DNA from 3 places in the Priestia sp. P5 genome. Region 3 is predicted to be linked to each of the others. Evidence: riboswitches for the same ligand, from Rfam matches in the RefSeq annotation. Region 3 holds a riboswitch; each other region holds the start of a gene.
What was found. Region 3 has a riboswitch for lysine ahead of MMB69_RS00880 (aspartate kinase). Riboswitches for the same ligand answer to the same signal wherever they lie in the genome.
Positions count from the first base shown of each region.

Region 1 (4,472 bases), 2.0 Mb from region 3:
TTCAAACGGTAGAGCTATCGATTTATATTGATAAAAATCAGCAGGGGTATGGCATTGGAAAACAGCTTATGAAGCGAATTTTGGAATTGGCTAAAGAACTCAACCATCACGTTGTCATTTCAGGGATTACAAAAGGGAATGATATCAGTATCAAAATGCATGAGCAATTTAATTTTACATTTTGCGGAGAATTTAAAGAAGTAGGCTGGAAATTCGATCAGTGGCAAGATGTGCTTTTTTATCAGCTTATTTTATAAGATGTATGACACCTTTACACATTGTAACGTTTTAGTTTCATGTGTAAAGGTTATTAAAATAATAAGTCATTTTATTATTTTAATACGAAAGGTGTTAGCTATCATGAATACACATTTTCAATATCAGCATATAAGAGCTATTCCAAAAAGATGGTCCAAAAAAGAACTGCATATCCAGCTGAATAGAATCAAACACAATTCTGAACTATCTACTATAACAGCAGATCCGCTTTTTCATCTGTTACAATGTACTCGTTCGGGCCTTCAAACTAAGCAAGAAATCATAGACTACATCCAAAGCATTCCTACTCATCAACTTCCATCTTTTGTAACCCATTTAAGCAGGTTAATTCAGCATATTTATTATATAGAAGCTGCTGATTACTGCAATCGTAATCGTCCCCTCAAAGGTTATATGCTTGTTATGAAAAAACAGCCCGCCTATATATCTCTACATTTTGCTGATCAGATCACATAAAAAAAGCTCTCTATTCAAAAGAATAGAGAGCTTTTTTTATTCGTATTTTTTCACTGTTACTTGACATTCTTTTAACGGAATAAGTTTTGACTTTTTCGTCCATTTGTATCCTAACCAAACAATTAAGAATAAAGGAAGTCCGATATAAGAAACAAGTACACCGTACCAGTCAATCGAATCACCCATAAACGCCGAATAGTTTTGACCTAAAATAACAACAGCACATAAAATAAAGGCAAAGATAGGACCAAACGGGAAAAGTTTTGCATGATATGGAAGTTCACTCAAAGCATGACCTTGGGCAACAAAAGCTCTTCTAAAACGATAGTGGCTGATTGCAATTCCTAACCAAGCAATAAAACCAGACATACCAGAAGCGTTAAGTAACCATGTGTATACCGCACCGTCTCCAAAAAATGAAGCACCAAATGCAAGTGTACCGACAAGTGCCGTTGCGATTAAGGCATTAACTGGAACGCCTCGTTTATTCACTTTTGCTAAGAACCTTGGTGCTTTTCCATCTTTCGCTAAGTTCCACAGCATACGCGTAGAAGCATACATACCTGAGTTACCAGCAGATAAAACGGCTGTTAAAATAACGGCATTGATAGCCGATGCCGCAAACGCCAGACCTGCTCGTTCGAATATTAGAGTAAACGGACTTACCCGCACATCATCGCTTGCTAATGAATCCGCTGTGTATGGAATAAGCATTCCAATAACAAAAATAGCTAAAATATAAAATAACAAGATGCGCCAGAAGACTTGTTTAACTGCGCGAGGAACCGTTTTTTCCGGATCTTCACTTTCTCCAGCCGCGACCCCAAGCAACTCTGTTCCTTGGAATGAAAAACCAGCAGCCATAAAAATACCTAAGACAGTAAAGAATCCACCGTGAATCGGTCCATCACCAAGCGTGAAGTTTTTAAAACCTGGCGCTTCATTGTTAAAGATACCAAAAATCATCATAATACCAATAACTAAAAAGATGATAACCGTTACTACTTTAATTAATGAAAACCAAAATTCAGATTCGCCAAATCCTTTTACAGAAAGGTAGTTAAGCCCAAACATAATTAATAAAAACAGGGCACTCCATAAAATAGAAGAAGAGTTCGGGAACCAAAATTTCATAATAAGGGCTCCAGCAGATAATTCAGCTGCAATTGTAATAGCCCAGTTGTACCAATAGTTCCAGCCGAGAGCGAAACCAAAGGATGGATCTACAAATCGAGACGCATACGTACTAAACGAACCAGCTTCAGGCATATAAGCTGCGAGCTCCGCCAGGCTGGTCATCAAAAAGTAAACCATGACACCAATAATAGCGTAAGCTAAAAGCGCTCCCCCAGGTCCTGCTGTGTGAATTGCTCCACCACTTGCTAGGAATAAGCCGGTTCCGATGGCTCCTCCTAATGAAATCATCGTTAAGTGGCGAGATTTCAACCCACGTTTTAATTCTTGCTGCTCTTGCATAGATAAATACTCCTTTCGAATGTACGGAAAGAGACGGGATAACATAAAAAAAGCCCGCAGTATATGTGCGCGCTTTTAAATCTGAAAACCGCGTCAACCTTCCGTGAAGATAGCTCTTCACATCACTCGCATGATGTGACAGTTCTGTTCCTGTTCGGAGACAGCCCCAGCTTAAATCAACCGAGAAGTGATCTAAACTTCGGCAATTTTTCCTTTCAAGCAACATCCTCAATGTTCTCTGCATTTCCGTTACTTTACTATTAAAAACTGCGACCTCTACCTCATCGATTAGGATGAGGGTTTTTTATATTCATTTGACATAAAAGAAGTATAACAAATACTAAAACGATTGTCATTATAAAAAATAGATTCAGAAAATAGAAACATCTTTGAAATCTCTCGAATCTATTTTGTTACATATGGTATAATGAGTGTTGTCATAATACTACATAAATATCCGAACGTACCACAGGGGGAGCCGACGTGCTGAGAGTGAACAAATTGTTCAGACCCTTAGAACCTGTTAGTTAACGCTAGCGTAGGAATGTGGGAATAGTAGCATATATTTGCTTACTCCTGTGTAAACCGTTTGATATGAATGATTCAAAAACAGGAGTGAGAAACGTGAATAAAGCATTACCTTTACAGGCTAAAATTGAAATAGCTATTTTTGCAGCATTGGCTTTTTTAATTGATCTTTTACCTTCTATAAAAATTGCAATAGGCGTAAGCATTTCGTTCTCTATGGTTCCTATTTTTATTATGTGCTTTCGATGGGGAGTCAAAGGAGGAGCTTTATCCGGATTTTTATGGGGAATATTGCAATTAGCTTTAGGAAATGCATATATTTTAACCCCATTGCAAGCTTTTATAGAGTATATTATCGCTGTTACCTTTATTGGATTTGGCGGGATTTTCTCTAGTTCTATTAAAGGATACTTAGCTAATAATCAAAGATCAAAAGCTTTCTTTTTTATTATCTTATCTTTAATTATAGGAAGTTTTGCTCGTTATTTTTGCCATTTCATTGCAGGCTTAATATTTTGGGGATTTGCTGCCCCAAAAGGAATGCCTATTCTATGGTATTCTTTCTCGATAAACGGGATTTCGATGATTGGGTCGTTGCTATCATGTCTAATTATCCTTTCACTATTAATCCCATCGGCATCAAGAATGATTGTAACTAAATCACACTCATAATAAAAAAGGCTAAATCTACCAAGGTTTAGTCTTTTTTTTGTCATTTGTCACCTTTGTTTACACGAAAATGTGTCAGGTTTGATAACATAGTTAGTGAAATATTCAAAAAACTGTTTTATGATAATCACCATATTCAAACGAGATAAGGGATTGATAGCATGCTACAGAAATGGATCACGAGCATAGGTTTAGATATTGGAACAAGCACAACAAAGCTGGTTGTAAGCAAGCTGTTAATAGCAAATCAACAAAATCAGTTTACGCTGCCAGGCTGTCAAATTATTGATCGTCGCGTAACGTATGCAAGTTCTATCTATACCACCCCTATGCTAAACGATGTTGAAATCGATGTTCAAAGATTAACGGTACTACTAGAACAAGAGTATAAGAATGCAGGAATCTCCTTAGATCAAGTGGAGGCAGGTGCTGTGATCATTACAGGAGAAACGGCTAGAAAGCAAAATGCAGAAAGTATCGTTCACTATCTAGCCGAACATGCTGGGGATTTTGTTGTTGCAACAGCCGGCGCTGACTTGGAAGGAATATTAGCAGCAAAAGGATCGGGAGCAATCGAACGTTCTGCTGAAACAAATGCAGTAATTGCCAATATTGATGTAGGAGGAGGCACTGCTAACATCGCTTTATGTCAAAATGGAAAAGTGATAGAAACGTTCACACTGCATGTAGGTGGGAGATTAATTCGGCTGAATTCAGACGGTGCTGTAACCTACATTTCACCTTATTTAACTGAATTTTTAAAAAATAATTCTTTAACACTACGAGAAGGTGAAAAAGCAACATTTGAAAAGCTTTCGTCTATCTGTCAATTACTAGCTGAAGAAACCGTGAAATATGTAAAAGTGCTGAATCAAAATTCCACGCTGCTTGTTTCTCCTCATACAAGATCTTCTATACACCCCGAAACGATCATGGTTTCAGGAGGAGTAGGAGCAATGATGGAGAAGCAAAAGCCAAAAACCGTGAAAGAAGTGGCCATACATGGAGACATTGGTCCGCTTCTAGCATATCATTTTCAATCCATCCAAATATCTCAAGCCGCT
Region 1 covers NZ_JAKWFJ010000001.1:2,194,372-2,198,843, forward strand. Annotated here, with positions in the region: gene MMB69_RS11875 (GNAT family N-acetyltransferase) at 1-257, shown strand, start outside; gene MMB69_RS11880 (hypothetical protein) at 361-735, shown strand; gene MMB69_RS11885 (amino acid permease) at 772-2,211, opposite strand; lysine riboswitch at 2,314-2,498, opposite strand; TPP riboswitch at 2,673-2,773, shown strand; gene thiT (energy-coupled thiamine transporter ThiT) at 2,806-3,411, shown strand; gene MMB69_RS11895 (ethanolamine ammonia-lyase reactivating factor EutA) at 3,570-4,472, shown strand, end outside.
Region 1: it holds a riboswitch for lysine, as region 3 does, so the genes downstream of both, MMB69_RS11885 (amino acid permease) here and MMB69_RS00880 (aspartate kinase) in region 3, are expected to answer to the same signal.

Region 2 (4,472 bases), 2.2 Mb from region 3:
AATAGTAAACGATTGCAATTAATAAATAAAGAATAAATGCTCTAGCGTACCCTTGTAAGATCTTTGGTCCAAGTTCTCCTACTACAGTAGCAAAATAGCATCCTAAACCAATGGGGGCATAGTACATCACAATTTTAACAACCTTCATCGATACTTCTTGACCCGAAGTCAGAAATTTCGCCATAGGCTGTCCTTTTTCACCAGCCATTGTTGTAGCAATACCGAAAATAACGGCAAAGACAATTAATTGTAAAATATGCTCTTTCGAAAATAACTGAACAAAATCAGGTACAGTAAATGTACCAACAAGCTGAGTTAAAAGCGTCATTTTTTCAGCTGTATTTTCACTGTCACCCATCAATTCTTTAATGGCAGAAGTATCTACATTATGTAGCGGATTGTAAAGTGATGCGCCTAAAAAGCCTAAAACGGCTGAAACAGCAGCAGTGGCGACAAACACAACGGCGATACCTAGCATAATTTTACCAAGACGTTTCATTTCGTTCATGTTTGCAATTGCCGAAGCCACACTAAAAAAGACAAGGGGAACGATAATCATGAACATTAAATTAAGAAACAAATCACCAAAGGGCTTTACGACTGCCACATCGGGCCCGATAGCATATCCTGCTATCCCGCCAATTAAAATAGCGAGAAGCAGAATAAGCGATGATCTGTACGTTTTAAATACACTTAAAACCATAGTTAGATTTCCTCCAAACAACAATAGCTTCTTTACTACGCAAGAACGGCTATCATTTGCTCATTGCATACGTAGTAACGACTGGCTTTACATCTTTACGCACCAAATCTTCGTATGTTTCTCGCTCTACAGCAAGACGAGCTTCTCCATTTTTCACAAATACAACAGCAGGGCGCGGAATACGGTTGTAATTGCTAGCCATTGAATAGTTGTAGGCACCTGTAGAGGACACTGCTAATAAATCTCCTTGATTAACGCGCGGTAAATCGATATCCCAAATAAGCATATCTCCTGATTCACAGCATTTCCCCGCAATTGATACTGTTTCATCTTTTTTATCCGTCACTCTATTAGCCAAGACAGCTTCATGTTTTGCATCATAAAGGGCAGGGCGGATATTATCGGTCATACCGCCGTCAATTCCTACGTATTTGCGTACACCCGGAATCTCCTTCGTTGAGCCAATTGTATAAAGCGTTGTACCCGCTTCTCCTACGATGCTTCTTCCAGGCTCAATCCAGACTTCTGGAAGGGTATAATTCTGTTCAGTTAACGTACGGCTTAGCTTTTCTGTCAGTGCATCTACATAATACTCAACTGGAAGAGGAGAGTCGCTTTCGGTATAACGAATACCAAAACCACCACCTACGTTTAAAACTTTTACTTCAAACTCCATTTTATCACGAATACTGAATAAGAAATCAGTTAAAATATCAATGGCGCGAGAAAAACCATCTACTTCAAAAATTTGCGAACCAATATGACAATGAATGCCTAAAAGATCGTAGTAAGGTTTTTCTAACGCAGAACTTACCGCTTTCATAGCCTGGTCATTGGAAAGACCAAATCCAAACTTGGAGTCTTCCTGTCCGGTCATAATATACTCATGTGTGTGGGCTTCAATCCCTGGAGTAACACGCAGAAGAATAGATGCTTTCTGTTTGCGCTCAGCTGCTAAGGCATGCAAAACTTCAAGTTCGGTAAAGTTATCAACAACAAAACAGCCAATATTCGCATCAAGAGCCATTTCAATTTCTTCAATCGTTTTGTTATTTCCATGAAAATGAATGCGTTCAGCTGGATATCCAGCTTCAAGAGCTGTAAATAATTCGCCTCCTGAGACCACATCTAATGACATATCAAGCTTCGTTAAAAGGCTAGCCATTTCCATACAAAGAAACGCTTTCCCTGCATAGGCGATTTGATATGAAAATCCGCTTCTTTGAAAGGCTGAATGGAAGGCCTTGCATTTCGTCTCAATTAATTCTTGATCGTAGATGTATAGAGGAGTGCCGTATTGTTTTTTCAGTTCGACCGTATCGCACTGCCCAATTTCTAAATGATTGCTGCTGTTAATTTTACTCGTTCCATGTAAGTACATAATCCGTATCCCTCCATTTAAATCATTCAACTATAACTTTGAACTTTGATGGTCAGTAGAAAAACACAAAAAAGACCCGTGAAGTGATGTTCACGCGTCTTGGTTTCATAATAATAAAGTATTATTACATTCTAGGCATCAACATCTCTTCAATAGCTCTCCACAAACCAAATGGTTTGTGACAGCTCAGCATTTATTCAATACTGAACCAGTATATGAACACAATGGATGTTTATATACTTCGGCACGAAATCCCTTTTACTTATCTTCACAGACTCCATTAGTCTCCAATAAGTGACTCTTGATTTCATGCACCTCTATTCTCAGAGAGGAAAATTATATTTAAATGTAATTCCTATTATATTTCTTTTTCCGCTGTCTAGTCAACGAAAAGTTAAGGCATAGGAATATCAAAAAAAATAAATAAGAAAGCTATGAAGCTTCCAGATAGAATCCAAGCAGCCAGTGCTGTCTTCTGATGAATGACTAAAAGTGAGAACGTGACAATATTGAAGAGAAAAGAACACAGCAGCGACCATCCATAATGATGAGTGATACTGTGATTAACATAAGCAATGAACTCAATCACAGTAAATAAAAGCGCCCACAAAAGAATCCACCACAGCCGGCCGCTTACATGCAGCGGCAGCCTTCCTAAAAAAACCGGTATAACAAACGGATAAATAATTAAGGTTATTCCAAGGGAAACCATTAGGTGATCGGGTAGAAAAAGGTGATCAATACCAACAGGGTGAAATACCCATACGCGGTGATGAAACAGCAGCACTTCATAAAGCAAATTCCCCGTGACCCAAAACAGCAAAGTAGGATAGTATTCTTGATACCTTCGCCACTTGCCAAATAGTAAACCAAGAATGATGAAAAATAATACAAATGAAGATTGCATACGCTCTCCTTAAAATAATGGTTATTTCTTTTTATTTACATATTATAGAAATTTTATTCTCTCCGCTTTTATTCAGAAACTATAATAGAAAAGCCGTAAGCAGCAGCGGTAAAGACATACTACCACTATTTATGACTGTCTTCACCCTGCTATAATCTCCGTAAAAGAACTTCTAACACTTTTGTTTACAAGATGAAAGGAGCTATATGTCAAAGTCAGCAAGACGTAAAAGTAAGCTCAAAATAGCTTCGCCTAGTATGGGACTTCTTTTTTTGCTATGCTAAAATTGCATACATATAGCATGAGAATACTAGAAGAAAGAAAAGGGTGTTTTGGTATGAAAACATACATCGTAGTTGGAGCTGGGATACTTGGAGCTTCTACAGCATATCATTTAGCAAAAGCAGGAGCAGATGTGACATTGATAGATCGCCAGGATGCTGGTCAAGCTACTGATGCAGCAGCAGGAATTGTTTGTCCATGGCTTTCGCAGCGTCGAAATAAAGCATGGTACCGCTTAGCAAAAGGCGGCGCCAAGTACTATCAAACATTAATTCAGCAATTAGAAGAAGATGGAGAAACGGATACGGGATATAAGCGAGTAGGAGCAATTAGCTTACATACTGATGAACAAAAGCTTAAAAAAATGGAAGAACGAGCATATAAGCGTCGGGAAGAAGCGCCCGAAATAGGCGAGATTACACGTTTATCCGCTAAAGAAACACAGGCTTTGTTTCCGGCTCTTTCGGAAGAATACAGTTCAGTTCATATTAGTGGAGCCGCTCGCGTCAACGGAAGAGCTCTTCGAAACGCACTTGTGAATGCAGCGAAGAAAAACGGTGCAAAAATAATAGAAGGAAACGCAGAACTACTTTATGAAAATAATCAAGTAACGGGCGTTGCTGTAAATGGACAAACCCTTCTAGCAAGTACAACAATCGTGACAGCAGGAGCGTGGGCAAGTCAATTACTAGAGCCTCTTGGAGTGAAATTTTTAGCAAGCTTTCAAAAAGCGCAAATTGTCCACTTGCATCTCCCTGATTTAGATACAAAAGACTGGCCCGTTGTGATGCCTCCAAGCGACCAATATATTCTTTCATTTGAACAAGGGCAAATTGTTATTGGAGCAACACATGAAAACGATACGGGTTATGACTTGAGAGTAACTGCTGGGGGGCTTCATGAAATTTTTTCAAAGGCCTTATCAATTGCTCCTGGCTTAACAGAAAGCACAGTCTTAGAAACAAGGGTAGGGTTTCGACCATTTACTCCAGGCTTCTTGCCAGTCATCGGGGCTCTTCCGGCTTACGAAGGAATACTAGTGGCGAATGGTCTCGGAGCTTCAGGCTTAACGTCGGGTCCTTATCTTGGTTCAGAGCTTGCTAAATTAGCACTTGAAATGGAAATGGAAATTGATCTCAGCGACTATGATGTAAGAGGAGCTATCGAGTCTTAAGCAAACAGAATGAATGAAAACAAAT
Region 2 covers NZ_JAKWFJ010000001.1:2,416,659-2,421,130, reverse strand. Annotated here, with positions in the region: gene MMB69_RS13010 (dicarboxylate/amino acid:cation symporter) at 1-703, opposite strand, end outside; gene lysA (diaminopimelate decarboxylase) at 756-2,084, opposite strand; lysine riboswitch at 2,230-2,412, opposite strand; gene MMB69_RS13000 (CBO0543 family protein) at 2,479-2,991, opposite strand; gene MMB69_RS12995 (NAD(P)/FAD-dependent oxidoreductase) at 3,329-4,447, shown strand.
Region 2: it holds a riboswitch for lysine, as region 3 does, so the genes downstream of both, lysA (diaminopimelate decarboxylase) here and MMB69_RS00880 (aspartate kinase) in region 3, are expected to answer to the same signal.

Region 3 (4,472 bases):
AAATGTAAGTGCTAAGAAGATTGCTAATGTCACATAAGTTGAAATTCTTTGAGAACGTGGTGTTACAGTTAACCCCCAGCTAACTCCAAATGACCATAGACCGTTTGCAAAGTGGAAGATCGTAGATACAACACCAACTATGTAGAATGCAAGCATTGCCGGGTTGCTTAAAATTCGTTCCATCATTTGAAAATCTACTTCTTTTCCAAGCGCAGCTTGTATTCTGGTTTCCCATACGTGCCATGTGATGAAGATAAGTGTGATTACACCTGAAACACGCTGAAGGATAAACATCCAGTTACGGAAAAACCCATAGTTGTTAACGTTTGTTTTAGCAGTGAATGCGATGTAAAGACCGTATATTGCGTGAAAAACGATTGGTAAGAAAATAATGAAAATTTCTAGAGCATAGCGGAAAGGTAAGCTCTCCATGAAGTGAGCTGCTTGATTAAATGATTCTTCTCCCTTTGTCGCGAAATGATTCACAACTAAATGCTGTGTTAAGAAAATCCCGATTGGTATTACCCCAAGTAATGAATGGATTCTCCGATATTGAAACTCTCTGTTTGCCGCCATCTGCGTAGACCCCCCTTAGTTAAATGAACATAGTTTGTGAAGAACTTTCTTACTCCCACTAGACAAATAGATTAATCGTGAATACAGGAAATGAAAACCTTTGCATTTCCTAATAAAGTATGTGACAGGTTAATTTTACTCCCATCGATTAAGAGCGTCAAGGCAAGATGTTTAAATCTTCTATAAAATATAAATTTATAAAATTTTATATTTGTTAACGCTTACTATATTGATGTTACAGATTTTTTCTTTCTATTATAATATTGCTTGCCACAAATAAGTAAGCGTTTACTTTATACTTTTATTGTAAACAAGTTCACAAAACATTTACACAGGTAAAAGTACCCTTTTAAAAGGTATATTATGGATTTTTCATCTTTACATCTAACTCTTTTTACCATAATAAAGATCCTCTTACATTTTATTAAAAAAATGCGTGAGAGGTTTTTTAGATTTGTATATAATAGTAGTAAAGAAAGAGGGGAAAGCATGAGCAATTTACAAACAGAATCACAGCAAGAACTTGAAGAGACGATGGAAACATCAGAACCTAATGTCACAGCTGAAACAGAGAGAGCTCTTGATCACGTTTCATATTTCGGATACAGCCTTTTGCGTGACGTGTTAATTCCAGAGCTTCTTGGAGACGAAACGAATACCATTTCATACTGGGCAGGAAAACACCTTGCGCGGAAATACCCGTTAAATACAATGGATGAAATCGTCGCTTTTTTTAAAGCAGCTTCCTGGGGAACACTGACGCTTGCAAAAAAAGATAAATATTCACTAGAGCTTGAGTTATCAGGTGATGTGGTCAGCAAAAGATTTCAGCAGGAAACTTGTTCGTTTCATCTTGAGTCAGGATTTGTGGCTGAACAGATTCAGCGTCAAAACAACTGCCTAACAGAAGCCTACTTAACACATAAAGAAAAGAACGGAAAAGTGCTGATTTCCGTGCAGTGGGACCGAAAAGATATCTTACCTACCGAAACGCGTGCGGAGCGTTATAAAAAATAGGAAATATGTATATATAAAAGACGTGGAGATACCACGTCTTTTTCTTTTCTTTATACTTGCACTGCCTGCTGCTCTTCTAATTCAAATGCTACGTGAAGCGTCTCAACAGCTTTTACCATATCAGCGTGCGGTACAACTGTAGATACTTTGATTTCAGACGTGCTGACCATCTTCACTTCAATTTTCTCTCCTGCCAGCACTTCAAACATTTCCGCTGCAACGCCTGGATTAGAAATCATGCCGGAGCCGACAATCGATACTTTAGCCAGACCGCTTTCATGTTCAATACGCGTATATCCTAAAGTAGATTTATACTCTTTTAAGACGGCAAGAGCGGCATCTACGTCTACGGTTTTAATAGAAAATGAGATAGAGAGACGATTATTAGCCGTTACGTTTTGAATAATAATATCTACATTTAACTGTTCTTTTGCTAATGCTGTAAAAATAGTAGAAAGAGTTTGCAACTCGTTGTTTAACCCTTCAATTGTCACTCGTGAAATATTATCTTCAAACGCAATTCCTCTTACGACTAAGTTTTGTTCCATTGAAACTTCCTCCTCAACAATCGTTCCATTCTCGTTTTCTAAGCTTGAACGCACTTCTAGCGGTACCTGATAATTTTTTGCAAACTCAACAGCGCGCGGATGCAGCACCCCTGCTCCCAAATTAGCTAATTCTAACATTTCGTCATATGAAATAGATTGAAGCTTACGAGCATCTTCTACATAGCGCGGATCTGTCGTAAATACTCCTGTTACGTCTGTATAAATATCACATTTTGCAGCTTTTAATGCTGCGGCAAGAGCTACTGCCGTCGTGTCAGAGCCGCCTCGACCTAATGTTGTAATGCTTCCATCTTCTGAACAGCCTTGGAATCCAGCTACTACTACGATTCGACCTCTATCTAATTGGCTTTGGATACGAGTCGTGTCAATGTGCTGGATTCGTGCATTGCTGTGAACTGCTTCCGTCCGGATACCAGCTTGCCAACCTGTTAGCGAAGTTGCTTCATGCCCTTTGCATTGAAGAGCCATTGTTAACAGGGAAATCGTTACTTGTTCTCCAGTTGTAAGAAGCATATCCATTTCGCGTTTGCTTGGACTGTCCGTAATATCACTTGCTAATTTCACCAGTGCATCTGTAGTTTTGCCCATTGCCGATACAACAACAACTACTTGGTTACCGCGCTCTGCTTCTTGAATAACACGGTTTGCTACATGTTGAATACGTTCAACAGAACCAACAGATGTTCCACCAAATTTTTGAACGATTAATGCCATAATTTTGTTCATTCCTTTTCAATAAATTTGCATATGCAGGATGATGAGAAGCTAAATTTTTTTACTCAGACAATAAAAAAAGCAATGAGATGAGCTCTCATTGCTTAACGAACGAAAATTATAAAACATAACCGTCCACTGCCGTGAGATAGCTCTCCAAGAATCTACATCTTGACAATCCTACGTTTATTCAACGCAGAACCAGCAATCATTACTATGAGGTAATGTTCACTTCGGCAAATTTCCCTTTCCGCATCATTCATAAGGGCTCATACCCTTCCTGATACGTACTGATTAAATTTGCACCTCTATCTTCACTTCATTTGATGAAGTGTCGTATGAAATTAGTTAATAGCTTATCAAATATTTTCTATTATTTCAAGACTATTTTTGCAATGTTTCATAAATTTTTTCAGCAATGTTTTGAGGAACCCCAGAATTCCGAATATCTTCAACCGTTGCTTCTTTCAATTTTTTCACCGAACCAAAATGCTTCAATAAAGCTTTTTTACGCTTTTCTCCCACTCCCGAAATGTCGTCCAGAACTGACTGAAAAGCGGACTTAGAGCGCACTTGACGGTGGAAGGTAATCGCAAAGCGGTGAACTTCATCTTGAATTCGCTGAAGCAAATAAAATTCTTGACTATTGCGTTCGAGCGGTATGATTTGAGGAGGCTCACCAATCATCAGGTTGGAGGTTCTGTGCTTATCATCTTTGACAAGACCTGCTGTAGGCACTAAAAGTCCCAATTCATTTTCAAGAACGTCCTGTACTGCAGCTAAATGCCCTTTGCCTCCATCTACAACAATTAAATCCGGAAGCGGAAGACCTTCTTTTAACGCTCTGGAATACCGTCTGCGAACGACTTCTCTCATGGAACTGTAGTCATCTGGTCCCTGTACGGTCTTAATTTTATATTTGCGATACTCTTTCTTTTCTGGTTTCCCATCAACAAAAACAATCATCGCAGAAACGGGATCTGTCCCTTGAATATTTGAGTTATCAAATGCTTCAATGCGGTAAGGAGCTGCAATTCCAAGCTCTTCTCCTAACCGTTCAACTGCGCCAACCGTGCGCTCTTCATCTCGTTCAATTAAATAGAATTTTTCACCGAGCGCAATTTTTGCATTTTTACACGCAAGTTCTACTAATTCTTTCTTTTTGCCTCGCTTTGGATGCTGAACCTCTACTTCTACTAATTTTTCAGCCAACTCTGCATCAATCGTTGCTGGAACCAGCACTTCTTTTGGCTTAATATTTTTAGCATAAAACTGACCGATAAAAGTTAAGAAATCTTCTTCTGGCTCTTTATAAAAAGGAAACATAGAAACTTCTCGCTCAATTAATTTCCCTTGACGAATAAAGAAAACTTGAACACACATCCAGCCTTTGTCATAAGAATAGCCAAATACATCTCGATTAACAAAATCATTAAACGTTACTTTTTGCTTTTCCATTGTCGCTTCAATATGGGCAATTTGATCTCGATATTCTTTAGCTCGTTCAAAGTCAAGTTCTTCTGAAGCTTTTAACATTTTTTCAGTTAACTCTGTTTTGACATGCTCATATCCACCATTTAAAAACCGCGTGATATT
Region 3 covers NZ_JAKWFJ010000001.1:176,880-181,351, reverse strand. Annotated here, with positions in the region: gene MMB69_RS00890 (succinate dehydrogenase cytochrome b558 subunit) at 1-576, opposite strand, end outside; gene MMB69_RS00885 (YslB family protein) at 1,066-1,593, shown strand; gene MMB69_RS00880 (aspartate kinase) at 1,644-2,876, opposite strand; lysine riboswitch at 3,018-3,195, opposite strand; gene uvrC (excinuclease ABC subunit UvrC) at 3,261-4,472, opposite strand, start outside.